Regions from separate parts of the Pseudarthrobacter kochi genome, predicted to be linked through region 1. Evidence: predicted binding sites of a transcription regulator. Region 1 holds the regulator's gene; the other holds the start of a gene.
What was found. Region 1 encodes HrcA, which represses chaperone genes, less so after heat shock. Its sites were predicted from a motif close to TTNGCACTCGNNNNNNNCGAGTGCNAA; they were not measured.
Positions count from the first base shown of each region.

Region 2: groL (chaperonin GroEL) is a predicted target of HrcA. The motif match lies at 1,531-1,557, and genes of this name have one in related genera.

Region 1 covers NZ_JBVAYV010000012.1:20,518-27,830, forward strand. Annotated here, with positions in the region: gene ACZY0Y_RS08270 (16S rRNA (uracil(1498)-N(3))-methyltransferase) at 1-655, opposite strand, end outside; gene dnaJ (molecular chaperone DnaJ) at 658-1,785, opposite strand; gene hrcA (heat-inducible transcriptional repressor HrcA) at 1,851-2,864, opposite strand; gene ACZY0Y_RS08285 (DUF3097 family protein) at 3,095-3,943, shown strand; gene ACZY0Y_RS08290 (DUF4870 domain-containing protein) at 4,088-4,507, shown strand; gene hemW (radical SAM family heme chaperone HemW) at 4,571-5,809, opposite strand; gene lepA (translation elongation factor 4) at 5,855-7,313, opposite strand, start outside.
Region 2 covers NZ_JBVAYV010000009.1:56,508-63,820, reverse strand. Annotated here, with positions in the region: gene groL (chaperonin GroEL) at 1-1,347, opposite strand, end outside; gene ACZY0Y_RS07095 (ABC transporter substrate-binding protein) at 1,665-2,924, opposite strand; gene ACZY0Y_RS07090 (cold-shock protein) at 3,020-3,226, opposite strand; gene ACZY0Y_RS07085 (LytR C-terminal domain-containing protein) at 3,371-3,991, opposite strand; gene ACZY0Y_RS07080 (DUF3263 domain-containing protein) at 4,073-4,390, opposite strand; gene ACZY0Y_RS07075 (uracil-DNA glycosylase) at 4,490-5,293, shown strand; gene ACZY0Y_RS07070 (siderophore-interacting protein) at 5,335-6,174, shown strand; gene ACZY0Y_RS07065 (threonine/serine exporter family protein) at 6,241-7,313, opposite strand, start outside.

The DNA of each region.
Region 1 (7,313 bases):
CCTCGGGTCCGACGATCAGCAGCACCTCGCGGCCCCCACCCGGGCCGTCGCTGCCCGAGCCGGCGCCACCGGCCCTGGTGTGGTGCCAGGCCTCCAGCACCTGACGCAGCGGACGGACGGCGTCCTCATGCAGGATGATGGCGAGGTCCGCGGCGGCCACTGCCGCCTGCAGGCCGGCGCCGTCGACGGCGGGGCGGACTTCCGGGATCCACGCACGGCGTGCCTGTTTGGCCGCCGCCGTGACGACCGACTGCCACTTGGCGTGGGCCTTGGCCGCGCGTTCGGCCTTCCAGCGGACAATCGAGCGTTCGGCCTGCCAGGGCACAACGGCGTCGATCCCCAGTTCGGTCGCTGTCTCCGCGGCGAGCTCGTCCCGGTCGCCTTTCGCGAGGGCCTGGACCAGGACCAGCCGGACCTCCGGCAGGGGCTCCTCGGACAGCCCGGAGCATTCCACCGTCAGCTCGCCGGGCGCGACGGCGGACACGGCGCCGGTCAGCCGCTTCCCGGCGCCGTCGGCGATGTCGACGGCCTCCCCCACACCAAGACGCTTCACCGTGACCGCATGGCGGGCCTCGGGTCCGTCAAGGACGAAGACGGACCCGGGGGCCAGCCCGTCCAGGGTGCCGGGGGCAGTGAAAAAGACCGGGTTACTCACCGCTACAGGTTACCGAGCCGGTCCCGGAGCTTCGCGAAGACCCCGCCGCTCGCGGCGAGTTTTCCTTCGGTGAACTGTTCGCCGCGCAGCTTCGCGAGCTGGCGGAGCAGATCCTCCTGGGCGGCGTCGAGCTTGGCAGGGGTGTCGACCTGGAGATGGACCTTGAGGTCGCCACGGCCGTAGCCGCGCAGGTGGGTGACGCCGAGTCCGCGGAGGGTGATGACCTCGCCGGACTGGGTGCCGGCCTTCACGTCGATCTCCTGCTGGCCGTCGAAGGTGTCGAGCGTGAGCTCGGTGCCGAGTGCGGCGGCCGTCATGGGGATGTTGAGGCTTGCGTGCAGGTCGTCGCCGTCGCGGACGTACGTGGCGTCGGTGTTGACCCGGATCTCCACGTAGAGGTCGCCGGCGGGTCCGCCGGCGGGGCCTGCCTCACCCTGCCCGGAGAGCTGGATGCGGGTGCCGGTGGCGACGCCGGCGGGGACCTTGACCGTCAGGGTGCGCCGGCTGCGGATGCGGCCCTGGCCCGCGCATTCGTTGCAGGGATCCTTGATGACGGTGCCGAAGCCCTCGCAGGACCCGCAGGGTGCCGTGGTCATGACCTGGCCGAGGATGGAACGCACGGCGCGCTGGACCTGGCCGGAGCCGCCGCAGATGTCGCAGCGTTCCGGGTGGCTGCCCTCGCGGCAGCATGAGCCTTCACAGGTGGGGCACGTGACGGCGGTGTCGACTTCGAGTTTCTTGTTGACGCCGAAGACGGCGTCGCGGAGGTCGATCCGGACGCTGATGAGGGCATCCTGCCCGCGGCGGACCCGGGACGCCGGTCCGGCCTGCCCGCCGGCGCCGAAGAAGGTCTCGAAGATGTCCTGGAACGCGAAGCCCTGGCCGGAGTAGCTGCCGCCGCCGAAGCCATTGTCGGTGCCGTTCTCGTTGCCGGTGGTGTCGTAGATCCGGCGCTTCTGCGGATCGGACAGCACCTCGTAGGCGTGCGTGACGGCCTTGAACCGGTCGGAGGCGTCATCCCCGGGGTTCACGTCCGGGTGGAGGTTGCGCGCCAGCTTGCGGTAAGCCTTCTTGATCTCTTCTCCCGTGGCTTCGCGGGAGACTCCAAGAACGTCGTAATGGCTGCTCAAAGTGTGTATCTCTTCCTTTTTGTACTGCCGGTGGGGCACTGCCTGTTGCGGGTGGACGCGGCCCGTCAGGGGCCGAGAATCCTTGAAAGGTAGCGTGCGACCGCCCGGACGGCGGCCATGGTGGTCGGATAGTCCATCCGGGTGGGACCCAGCACCCCGACTTTCGCCGTCGCGTCCGGTCCGTAGCCGGTGGCCACCACAGAGGCCTCGGCGAGCCCGTCGTAGGGATTTTCCCGGCCGATGCTGACCGTGACGCCCCGTGGGTCTGCGGCCATGTCGCTCAGCAGGCGGAGCATGACCACCTGTTCCTCGAGGGCTTCCAGGACCGGGCCGATGGTCAGCGGGAAGTCGACGTTGGAGCGGGCCAGGTTGGCGGTTCCGGCCATGACCATCCGCTCCTCGCGGCTGCTGGCGGCCAGGGCCTCGAGGCCTCGGGCCAACGCCTGGGCGGCGTTGCGCCGCGCCGGCGGGCAGCTGCCGATCAGGGACTGCAGGGACTGCGGCAGCAGGTTCAGCGGCGTCCCCGTGAGGCTGCCGAGGAAGCGGGTGCGCAGTTCGGACAGGGCCTCGTCCTGAAGGTCCTGCCCCACGTCGATCACGCGTTGTTCCACCTTGCCGGTGTCCGCGATCAGCACGGCGAGCACCTTGCGGGGGGCGAGCAGGACGAATTCGATGTGCCGCACCTTGGCCCGGCTGAGGTGCGGGTACTGCACGACGGCGACCTGGTTGGTCAGCTGGGAAAGCAGCCGCACCGTCCGGTCCAGGACGTCGTCGAGGTCGTCGGAGCCTTCCAGCAGGGCCTGGATGGCGCGGCGTTCCGCCGGCGAAAGTGGCTTGACCGCCGAAATCTGGTCCACGAACAGCCGGTAGCCTTTGTCGGTGGGGATGCGTCCGGCGCTGGTGTGTGGAGCCGTGATGAGGCCCTCATCTTCCAGGGCCGCCATGTCATTGCGGATCGTGGCGCTGGACACGCCGAGGTGGTGCCGCTCCACGAGCGCTTTGGAGCCGACGGGTTCCCGCGAATGGACGTAGTCCTCCACGATGGCGCGCAGCACTTCGAGTTTGCGCGGTTCGCTCACGCTCCACCTCCTATCGACTGTCCCGCATCCGGTGCCGCCGCCCGCCGGCCGCGCCGGATACGCAGTGGCCGGACACGCAGCGGTTAGCACTCGACATGCCTAAGTGCTAACCAGTCTAATATGAGTCGCCGCGTTGTTAGCATTGAGTTCGCTCCGGGCGTTCCTCCCGGGGCGCGTGTTTTGGGGCACAGCCCGCAGCAGCAAACCGAGCGCAAAGCAGTGTGTATCCGATGTCGTACCAGAACTGGGGCCCCCAGGACCTGTCCGCCCCCGCCAAGGCCCAGCTGCCTGAAGTGCCCGTGGAGCGCGGAATGGTCCTCGAAGATGTGCAGTCCGGTTGGGTGGGTGCCGTCACCCGCGTGGAGAAGTCCGGCGGGATGCATGTGGTGGCCCTTGAAGACCGCCGCGGCAAGTCCCGGTCCTTCCGCCTCGGTTTCGGCTTCCTGCTGGAGGGCCGGCCGATCCGGCTCATGCCGCCGGCGCCCCGGTCCGCCGCAGCCGCCGCTGGCACCAGAACAGCGTCCGGCTCCGTCCGGGTGGAGGGCCAGCGCGCCCAGGTCGCCAAAGCGAGCCGGATCTGGGTGGAAGGAAAGCACGACGCCGAACTCGTCGAGAAGGTCTGGGGTGACGACCTCCGGGTGGAGGGCATCGTCGTCGAGCCTCTGCACGGCATTGACGACCTCGCCGGCGCGGTGGCGGCTTTCCGGCCCGGCCCCGGGCGCCGGCTGGGCGTGCTGGTGGACCACCTGGTGCCCGACTCCAAGGAATCCAGGATCGCCGCGGCTGTGATGGCCACCCCCGGCGCGGCCGGGAACGTCCTGATCGTCGGCCACCCCTACGTGGACGTCTGGCAGGCGATCCGGCCCGCCGTCCTGGGAATCGAGAAGTGGCCGGTGATCCCCCGCGGGGTGGACTGGAAGACCGGGATCCTGACGGCCTTCGGCTGGCCGCACAGCACCAAGGAGGACATCGGCCTGGGCTGGCAAAAGCTTCTCGGCGCGGTCCGCAACTATGCCGATCTGGAGCCCTCCCTGCTGGGCCGGGTGGAAGAGGTCATCGACTTCCTCACCGTTCCCTGACCGGGGCTGCCGGGCGTCCCTGCCAGCGGGCCGATCCGTGATTCCGTGCCCGAGCAAGTATTCTTGGTACGGCGGCTGCGCTCCCGGCGCAGCCCTGGCACCTGCAGGCACCAACGCACCACCCGCAATCCGAAGGACGACACCGTGGCAGATGACGCACGCGAACACAACGGCAACCAGGCCGGCCATGGCCAGCCCCCGTACCATGGCGTTCCCGCAAATGCGCTGCCGCTCACGGCGAACGAGGACCGGCAGTGGGCCACGCTGGCCCACTTCGGCGGCATCCTGGGCTGTGTTCCCTCGCTGCTGATTTACCTGATCTTCAAGGACCGCGGGCCGTTCACGGCGCAGGAGTCCAAGGAAGCCCTCAACTTCACGCTGCCCCCCACGATTGCTGCTGTGCTGTGCAACCTGCTGGTCTTCGTGCCGGTGGTGGGCAACATTTTCGCCGTCCTGGCCACGGTCATCTGGATTGCCGTGACGTGCTTCTCGGTCGCGGCCGGCATCCACGTCAACCGCGGCCAGCCGCACCGCTACGAGTTCAACCTCCGCTGGATCAAGTAGCGCGGCAGCTCCTGCCCTGAGCTGCCCTGCCGGGGCCGGGTCACGGCAGGCCGGCAGGCGGGGTCAGTCCGGCAGGATCCTGCGGACCACGGCGTCCGCGAGCAGCCGGCCCTTGAGCGTCAGGACGAGGGTGCCGCGGAAGGCCGCCACGGAGTCAACGAGGCCGTCCGCGATGAGTCCGGCGACGGCGTGCCGTCCGGTGTCCCCCAGTCCGCCCAGGCTGGCTATTTCCAGCCCCGAGTTCAGCCGGGTTTCGAGCATGACGCGCTCCACGTTGCGGGTCTCGGAGTCAAGGGTCTCCCGGCCGGCCGCCGGCGAGAGCCGGGAACCCAGGCGGTTGGCGTAGGCGGTGGGGTGCTTGACGTTCCACCAGCGCACGCCGCCCACGTGGGAGTGCGCGCCGGGGCCGATCCCCCACCAGTCGTCGCCCCGCCAGTAGGCGAGGTTGTGGCGGCAGGCCTGCTCCGGGCTGCGGGACCAGTTGCTGACCTCGTACCAGGACAGCCCCGCGGCGGAGATGAGTTCATCGGCGAGTTCATATTTGGCCGCGTGGTCGTCGTCGTCGATTCCCGGCACCTCGCCGCGGCGGATCTGCGCGGCAAGCTTGGTGCCCTCCTCGACGATCAGCGCGTAGGCGCTGATGTGGTCCGGCTCGTACGACAGGGCAGTCTCCAGCGAGTAGCGCCAGTCCGCCAGCGACTCCCCCGGCGTTCCATAGATCAGGTCAAGGCTGACGTCGAGGCCGGCCGCCCGGGCCCACCCGACGGCCTGGGGCACCCGGCTGGGGGTGTGGGTGCGGTCCAGCACCTTAAGGACATGCGGCACCGCAGACTGCATGCCGAAGGACACCCTGGTGAAACCGGCGTCAGCCAGCAGCTGCAGGGATTCGGGCGTGACCGAGTCCGGGTTCGCCTCCGTGGTGACCTCGGCGCCCGGCTCGAGGCCCCACGCCCCGAGGGCGGTGGTGAGAATGCGGGCCAGGTCCTCAGCGGGGAGCAGAGTCGGTGTTCCGCCGCCGAAAAAGACGGTGCTGAGCGGTCGTGGCGGCAGGCCGCTGTCCCGGAGCACGGCGGCGGCAAAGTCCACTTCCGCGACGGCGGTGCCGGCGTAGGCGTCCTGCGAGGCCCCGCCGCCGAGCTCCGTGGCGGTGTAGGTGTTGAAATCGCAGTAGCCGCAGCGCACGGCACAGAACGGGATGTGCACGTACAGCCCGAAGGCGCGGGCCGCGGCGCCCTCCAGCGCCTGGCCGGGCAGCAGCCCGTCCGGCGGCGCCGGGTCGCCCAGCGGCAGCGCGCTAGGCACGGGCCCGGCCCGCCTGGAGAACTGCAACAGTCATTTCCGGCACCGTTACTTCTTGGCCTTGTCCTTGGACTCGTCCGTGGTGAGGGCGGCGATGAAGGCTTCCTGCGGGACCTCGACGCGTCCCACCATCTTCATGCGCTTCTTGCCTTCCTTCTGCTTCTCCAGCAGTTTGCGCTTCCGGGTGATGTCACCGCCGTAGCACTTGGCCAGGACATCCTTGCGAATGGCCCGGATGCTCTCTCGGGCGATGATCCGGGAGCCGATGGCCGCCTGGATGGGGACCTCGAACTGCTGGCGGGGAATCAGTTCGCGCAGCTTGCCCGTCATCATCACACCGTAGGCGTAGGCCTTGTCACGGTGGGTGATGGCACTGAAAGCGTCCACCTGCTCGCCCTGGAGCATGATGTCCACCTTGACCAGGTCGGCCACCTGCTCGCCGTCGGCCTTCCAGTCCAGCGAGCCGTAGCCGCGGGTCTTGGACTTAAGGATGTCAAAGAAGTCGAAGACGATTTCGGCCAGCGGCAGGCGGTACCGGATTTCCACCCGGTCCTCCGAGAGATAGTCCATGCCGCCCATGACGCCGCGCCGGCTTTGGCACAGCTCCATGATGGCGCCGACAAACTCGTTCGGCGCAAGGATGGTGGCGGAAACCATCGGCTCGCGGACCTCAGCGATCTTGCCGCTGGGGTACTCGCTGGGGTTCGTGACGTGGACGACCTTCTTGTCCTCCAGCGTCACCTCGTATTCCACGTTCGGGGCGGTGGAGATCAGGTCCAGGTTGTATTCGCGTTCGAGCCGCTCACGGGTGATTTCCAGGTGCAGCAGGCCCAGGAAGCCGACCCGGAAACCAAAGCCCAGCGCCGCGGACGTCTCGGGCTCATAGACCAGCGCCGCGTCGTTGAGCATCAGTTTCTCCAGCGCATCGCGGAGCACCGGATAGTCCGTGCCGTCCAGGGGATACAGTCCGGAGAACACCATCGGCTTGGCATCGGCATAGCCGGGGAGGGATTCGGTGGCGGGCTTGGCCAGGTTGGTGACGGTGTCGCCCACCTTGGACAGGCGGACGTCCTTGACACCGGTGATGAGGTAGCCCACTTCGCCGACGCCGAGGCCCTTGGAGGGGGTGGGCTCCGGGGAGCTGACACCGATCTCGAGGAGTTCGTGCGTGGCACGGGTGGACATCATCTGGATGCGTTCGCGGGGATGCAGCATGCCGTCGACCACGCGGACGTAGGTGACCACACCGCGGTAGGTGTCGTAGACAGAGTCGAAGATCATGGCCCGGGCGGGCGCGTTGGGGTCGCCCATGGGGGCAGGCAGGTCGCGGACGATCTTGTCCAGCAGAACCTCGACGCCCATGCCGGTCTTGCCGGAGACGCGGAGCACGTCGTCGGGGTCGCCGCCGATCAGGTTGGCAAGTTCCGCGGCGTACTTCCCGGGCTGGGCGGCCGGGAGGTCGATTTTATTCAGGACCGGGATGATCGTGAGGTTGTTTTCCATCGCC
Region 2 (7,313 bases), on a different contig from region 1:
CAGCGGAGCGTCGATGGCAACGCGGACGATGTTCGCGCCGGTTGCTTCGTCACCCGTGAGGTTCAGGTTGGCGAAAGCCTTGAGGCCGGCCTGGATCAGGGCAACACCACCGCCGGCGACGATGCCCTCTTCAACAGCAGCCTTCGCGTTGCGGACAGCGTCCTCGATGCGGTGCTTGCGTTCCTTGAGCTCGACCTCGGTTGCGGCACCGGCCTTGATGACTGCAACGCCGCCGGCCAGCTTGGCCAGGCGTTCCTGCAGCTTCTCGCGGTCGTAGTCCGAATCGGAGTTCTCGATCTCGGAACGGATCTGGGAGACGCGGCCGGCGATCTGGTCGGCGTCGCCTGCCCCCTCGACGATGGTGGTCTCGTCCTTGGTCACAACAACCTTGCGGGCGCGGCCCAGGAGTTCGAGGCCGGCGGTCTCAAGCTTGAGGCCGACTTCCTCGGAGATGACCTGGCCACCGGTGAGGATGGCGATGTCGGCGAGCTGCGCCTTGCGGCGGTCGCCGAAGCCCGGAGCCTTGACGGCGACGGACTTGAAGGTGCCACGGATCTTGTTGACGATCAGGGTGGCCAGGGCCTCGCCCTCGATGTCTTCGGCAATGATCAGCAGCGGCTTGGAGGACTGCATGACCTTTTCGAGGACAGCAACCAGTTCCTTGACGTTGGAGATCTTGGAGTTGACGATCAGGATGTACGGATCCTCAAGGACCGTTTCCTGGCGCTCGGCGTCGGTGACGAAGTAAGCGGAGATGTAGCCCTTGTCGAAGCGCATGCCTTCGGTGAGCTCCAGCTCGAGGCCGAAGGTGTTCGACTCCTCGACGGTGATGACACCTTCCTTGCCGACCTTATCCAGGGCCTCGGCAATCAGGGCGCCAATCTCGTTGTCACCGGCAGAGATGGACGCGGTGGCGGCAATCTCTTCCTTGGTTTCGATTTCCTTGGCGGAGGCCAGGAGCTCGCGGGTGACGGCTTCAACAGCCTTTTCGATGCCGCGCTTGAGGGACAGGGGATCAGCTCCGGCCGCGACGTTGCGCAGGCCTTCCTTGACCAGGGCCTGAGCCAGCACGGTAGCGGTGGTGGTTCCGTCGCCAGCGACGTCATCCGTCTTCTTGGCAACTTCCTTGACCAGCTCGGCGCCGATCTTCTCGTAAGGATCGTCCAGCTCGATCTCCTTGGCGATGGAAACACCATCGTTGGTGATCGTGGGGGCGCCCCACTTCTTTTCGAGGACGACGTTGCGTCCACGCGGGCCGAGGGTGACCTTGACGGCGTCGGCGAGGATGTTCAGGCCCCGCTCAAGACCGCGGCGTGCCTCTTCATCAAATGCAATGATCTTGGCCATAACGGCAGTAGTCCTTTCGGGACAGTCGTTAAGAATGAACCTAAGCTGCGGTGCCCGCGACGGACGATCCTTGCCCGGCGGCCTCTGTATGCCGCTGGGCCAGGGATCTCACCCCAGCCAGGTGTTTCTTTCGCTCCAGGATCGCCTGCTGCAACTTCGCGGCCGGGCGAACCGGGCGTCGTTTTAGCAGTCAATACGCGGGAGTGCTAACTCAATAATTAGCACTCCCCCGGGGAGAGTGCAAGCAGTGGACGTGCCGGAAGGCCAGTATCGGCCAGCTGGGGCCACTCCGGCACGACTCAATACGCTACGGGCGATTAACTGCCGCTGCTGCTGGCCGTTTCACTGCCGCTCATGGTCGACATGTTGTCCGCCCCATAGGTATAGACCACGTAGTTTGCGGAGCTGACGTCACCGTGGGCATCGAAGCCGATCCGCCCGGATTCCCCATCGTAGTCGGGGCGCTTGCCGGCCCGGAGAAGGTCGAGGCACTCCTGGTAGTTCTTGCACACCGCGGCGTCGCCGGAGGGTCCGCTGCCGGAGGTCTGGACCTTGCCGCCCGAGACAGCGATCAGGCCGGCCGCAATGGAGGCTCCGGCGTCGTCCTGCGCCGCGGCGGCCGCGACGGCGGCGAGGTTGACGGCGTCGTAGGTCTCCGCGGCGAAGGTCATGTCCTGCAGCTGCGGATCCACGGACACCAGTTCGCCCTGGAAGTGTGCGGAGGCAAAGGTCCCCGGAAGGATCCCGCGCGTACCGTCGAGGGCACTGGAGCCGAGGCCGGAACCGTACTGGTTGACCGCCCCGTCGCTGAGAATGAGTTTCTTCCCGGCAACCCCGGCGTTGTTCAGTTCGGCGATCGCGCCCTGGGCCCCTGCACGGGCGACAAGCACGACGGCGTCGGGAGCCGCGGCTTTTGCGGCAGCGGCCGCCTGCTGCGCATGGCCCGGGGCGAACGCGGTGACGGCGACGGTCCCGAGGCCGGACTGTTTGGCAGCGGCGGCCACTGCGTTGGACACGTCCTTGCCGTAGCTGCCTTCCTCGTACACGACGGCAATACTTGCCGCGCCGCCGTCCTTGGCGAGCTTGACCAGGACTGGTGCCTGCGCGATGTCGGCCGCCGAGGTGCGGAAGTAGTAGCCCTTGCTCTCATAGCCGCTGAGCCCGCTGGCGGAGTTCGCGGGCGAAATCATGGCGATCCTGGCATTGGCCAGGACATCGATGGCGGCGGGCGCCCGGCTGGAGTCCGTCGGACCGATGACGACGTCGGCTTTGGCCGCAGCCAGCGCCTTTGCCTGCGCTGCGGTGTCCCCGCTGATGGTTGTCGGCAGCAACTCCACCGGCTTGCCCTTGTGACCGCCGCCAGCGTTGATTTCCTTGACCGCAAGTTTCGCGGCGGCCAGCTGGGGGGCGTTGAGGAAATTCTGCGGGCCGGTGTTGTCAAGGATCAGCCCGATCCGCAGGGTGCCGTCACCGCTCGCGTCTGCCTGCTCCACGCGGGCGCCGCCTGTCGGCCCCAGGCAGGCGGTGGTGGTCAGCGCGGCCGCTGTTGCCACGGCGGCGGCACGGCCCAGCCGCAGTGCCACAGCCCGGCGTCGGACAGTGCTGCCGGCGGCCTTTCGGGCGGTGGCTTTTTCGGCAGGGTCCTGCGGCCCGTGCGACGCGGCGGTGAAGGTCACGGGGCGGGCCGGACGCTTTCGGCCTGCGGCCCTTTTTCGCCCTCGCCGACTTCGAGTTCCACGCGTTGGCCCTCGTCCAGGGCACGGTAGCCGTCCCCCGCTATGGCTGACCAGTGCACGAAGACGTCGGCCCCGGAGCCGTCCACGGTGATGAAGCCGTAGCCCTTTTCGGCGTTGAACCATTTGACGGTTCCCAATGCCATGGTGATCACACTTTCAGTCGGCTGGCGGGCGCCCCACCACATTGTGGGCGGCGGAATGCAAATACTGTACCCACAGGCTCAGGCAGTGGCGCAGAACGGGGACGGGTCCGGCAGCCAATAGTATTCAGGCGTCACCGGAAGGAATTACTTGAAACCGGGCGCCAGGACGACGACGAGCGGCAGTTGGAATTCGGCCGAGTCCACCATGCTGGGGATGCCGAGGAGCTGGCCGAGGGCCTGGGCATTGCCCTTCTGCGCGGCGCCGCTGTAGAAGATCACGGAGCGCTGCTGGGGCACCCCGCCCCAGTTTCCGAGTGTGCCGAGGGTCCAGCCGGCGGTGGAGACCGTACTGCCCACGCGGTTCGCCAGTCCGGCGGTCGTGGTGCCGTTGAAGACTGCTACCGGCTGGGTCTTGTCGATGGCGGCAACCGCCGAGGGGGTAGCGGGGGGCGCAGCAGGCGCGGACGGCGTCTCGCTGGCCGTCTGGCTCGCGGGGGCCTCGCTGGACGCCGTGGGAGCGGGGGACGCGGCGGCGCTGCTGCCGCTCTGCTCAGCCGAAACCGCCAGGGTGTCTCCGGCCGAGGTGAAGCCGAGTTTCGGCATGAACAGGAAGGCCACGAGGCCGATGGCCAGGGCTGCGGCGCCGACGGCCAGGATGGGAACCAAACGGCGGCGGTGGCGGGATTCGGCAACTGCCCGGTGGACACCCTGACGTGCGGAGGTCTCCGGGACCCGATCAAATTCATCCCGAGCGTATTTGGTCATGGTGAAACGATGTCCTTGCTGATTTCTGACGAATTGACCACGCCGGCTTCCGCGCGGGAATCCGCGCATTCGGCTGTGCTTTTACGCGTCTGAGCCTAAGCGGCGAGCAGTCCGCGCACGTTGGCGTGACGTACGTAGTCTACGCAATCTCTTCACCAACATGGGATCGTGGGCCAGTGCATCCTCGGTGTCGATGAGGGCATTGAGGATCTGGTAGTAGTGCGTGGCGGAGAGGTCGAAGAGCTCGCGGATGGCTTGTTCCTTGGCGCCGGCGTACTTCCACCATTGCCGTTCCAGCGCCAGCATCTGCTGGTCCCGGCTGCTCAGCGGCGACTCGGGGCTGGTCCCGGCGGCAGGCGATTCCGCCGTCGACAGGTGCTCTTGCGCTTGCTCGGCCATGACACACTCCCTGCTTGTTCCGTTACGGCTGGATCCGGTGAAAAGTCTTCCCCCATGCTACGGGCGAATAACAGGGTTGTCATTTGCCACCCTGCGAGAATGGGCCCTGTGCCTAACTCCGACTCGCCTGATTCCGATGCCCTTTTCGAGCTGGAGCCGGCGTCGAGCCAGTCCGTCAGCTTCGAGGAGATGGCCAGCCTGCCCTTGTATGAACTCGTGGCCGCCGGCTGGGCCGAGGCGCTGGCCCCGGTCGAGGGGCAGTTGCGCGACGTCCTGGCTTTCCTGGGCCGGGAAGTTGCCGGGGGCCACGATGTCCTGCCGGCGCCGTCGAACGTTTTGCGGGCGTTCCGGCAGCCTCTGGCGGGCGTCCGGGTCTTGATAGTGGGCCAGGACCCGTATCCGACCCCCGGCCATGCCGTCGGGCTGTCCTTCGCTGTGGACGGCGCCACCCGGCCCATCCCGCGCAGCCTTGCCAACATTTACAGAGAGCTCGACGCCGACCTGGGGCTGCCGCCGCGGATCCACGGTGACCTCAGTGGCTGGGCGGAACAGGGTGTGCTGCTCCTCAACAGGGTCCTCAGCGTCCGGTCAGGGGCAGCAGGATCGCACCGGAACAAGGGTTGGGAAGCCATCACAGCAGCGGCGATCAGTGCCGTGGCCAACCGTGTCACAGCCGGCGGCTCCCGCGCGCCACTCGTGGCGATCCTCTGGGGCAGGGACGCCGGGACCGTCCGGCCGCTGCTGGGTCCCACACCGGTGCTCGCCAGCGCCCACCCGAGTCCGCTCTCAGCCTCACGGGGCTTCTTCGGCTCCCGGCCGTTCAGCCACACCAACACCCTGCTCCAGGAACAAGGCGATGGCACTGTGGATTGGGAACTCCCGCCGCTCCCCTGGCCCGCTTAACAGTCAGGGTTCCGCACAGGCACTTTAGCTAGGCTTGACCCATGACCTCAGTCCCCGCCGCCACCTCGGCCACCCGGAATTCCCGCCCGCAGACCAATCTCACCGTCCTGCGCCGCGAGCAGCTCTCGCCGCACATGGTCCGGATCATTGCCGGGGGTCCGGGTTTCGCCGGCTACGTGAACAACGCCTACGTGGACCGGTACATCAAGATCGTGTTTCCGCAGCCCGGGGTCGAGTACCCGGAGCCACTGGACCTCTGGGCGATCCGGGAGACCTTGCCTCGCGACCAGTGGCCGCACACCAGGACCTACACCGTCCGCTGGGTCGACGAGGCGGCCGGGGAAATCGCCATCGACTTCGTGATCCACGGCGACGAAGGCCTCGCCGGTCCGTGGGCGGCGTCCGCCCGGCCCGGCGACGCCCTGGTCTTCACCGGCCCGGGGGGCGGCTACAACCCGGATCCGGCCGTGGACTGGTACCTGTTCGCGGGCGACGAATCCGCCCTGCCGGCCATCGCTGCCTCCATCGAATCGCTTCCGGCGGATGCCCGTGGCCTTGCCTTCCTCGAGGTGGATGGCGGCGCCGATATCCAGGACATTGCCGCGCCGGTCGGCGTCGAGCTGCACTGGCTTATGCGCGGCGGCGTGCCTGCCGGCGCCAGTGACCTGCTGGTCACTGCCGTGCGGGATTCCGTCTGGCCTGAAGGCCGGGTGCAGGTCTTTGCGCACGGGGAGCGCGGCTACATGAAGATCCTGCGGGACGTGTTCTACGCCCAGCGGGCTCTGGAGCGCTCCCAGGTTTCGCTGTCCGGCTATTGGGCGAAGGGCAGGGTGGAGGACGACTTCCAGGCCGAGAAGAAGCTCCCCATCGGGAAGATCTGACGGCGCCGCGGACTTTCCCCACGTTTGCCATCACGACGCCGAGGCCCGCCGCCACGCCGTCGGGACCTAGCGGCGCCGCGCCCGGCGTCGTTCGTTGCTGGCCAGGCTGCGGGTCAGGGGCCGGGCCAGGGTGTCACCGAGCACGATGCCGGCCGCGACGCCCATCACGATGGCGCCGGCATTGAGCATGCCCCCCGCACCCAGCAGGATCTCCGATTCCTCAATCGTCAATACATACATGGACCGGAATATAGTGAGGCCCGGCAACAGGATCAGGGCGGCGGGAACAGCGACGACCAGCTGCGGTGCGCCCATCCGGAGTGCCACCACCCGGGCCGTGAGCCCGATGACCACAGCTGCCAGTGCGGGCGAAAAACGCATCCCGATGCCCAGGGCGTCAGCCCCGATCAGGACCAGATAACCCACCACGCCCACGGCCGCGGTCGGCAGGAGCAGGGTCCAGCTGGTCTGTTCGGTGATGCCGATCATCAGGACTGCGACGGCGATCAGAATGACCACCACCCATAAGTCATACGCCGGCGGGAATGTCTTGGTGACGTCGATGGGTTCCATCGCCATCATGTCCCCCACCACGAATCCTACGGCGATGCCCGCGACGAGCGCGCCGAAAGTCAACATCGTGGAGACGAACCGGCCGGCGGCCGTGACCGGGAAGCCGTTAATCGCGTCCTGCACCGAGGAAACCAGCCGGCCGGTCGGCAGGAGCAGCAGGATGCCGCCGACCACCACGATTTCGGGGGCGATCTGGAACCCCACCAGACCGCCGAACCGCCACAGCAGCAGGGCGATAAACGTGACCAGGAACGAGCAGGCCGCCGTGATGAAGAAGTCCGGGGTACGCCAGCGGCCCAGCTGCCGGGCCAGCAGGCTGACCAGCAGGTTGGACAGGAAAGCAACCACGGACGCACCGGGTCCGCCGCCCAGCACGCCGACAAAGGCAGCGGAAAAGACGCCGAACGCCACTGTGACCATCCAGCGCGGGAAGGGCTTGGCGCTGCGGGTGATCTCCTCCAGCCGGCGCACGGCCTCCTCACGCCCCACCCCGCCGGCCACGATTTCGGTGACCAGCTGGTGCACCTGGGAGAGACCGGCGTAGTTGTTGGTCCACGACCGCACGA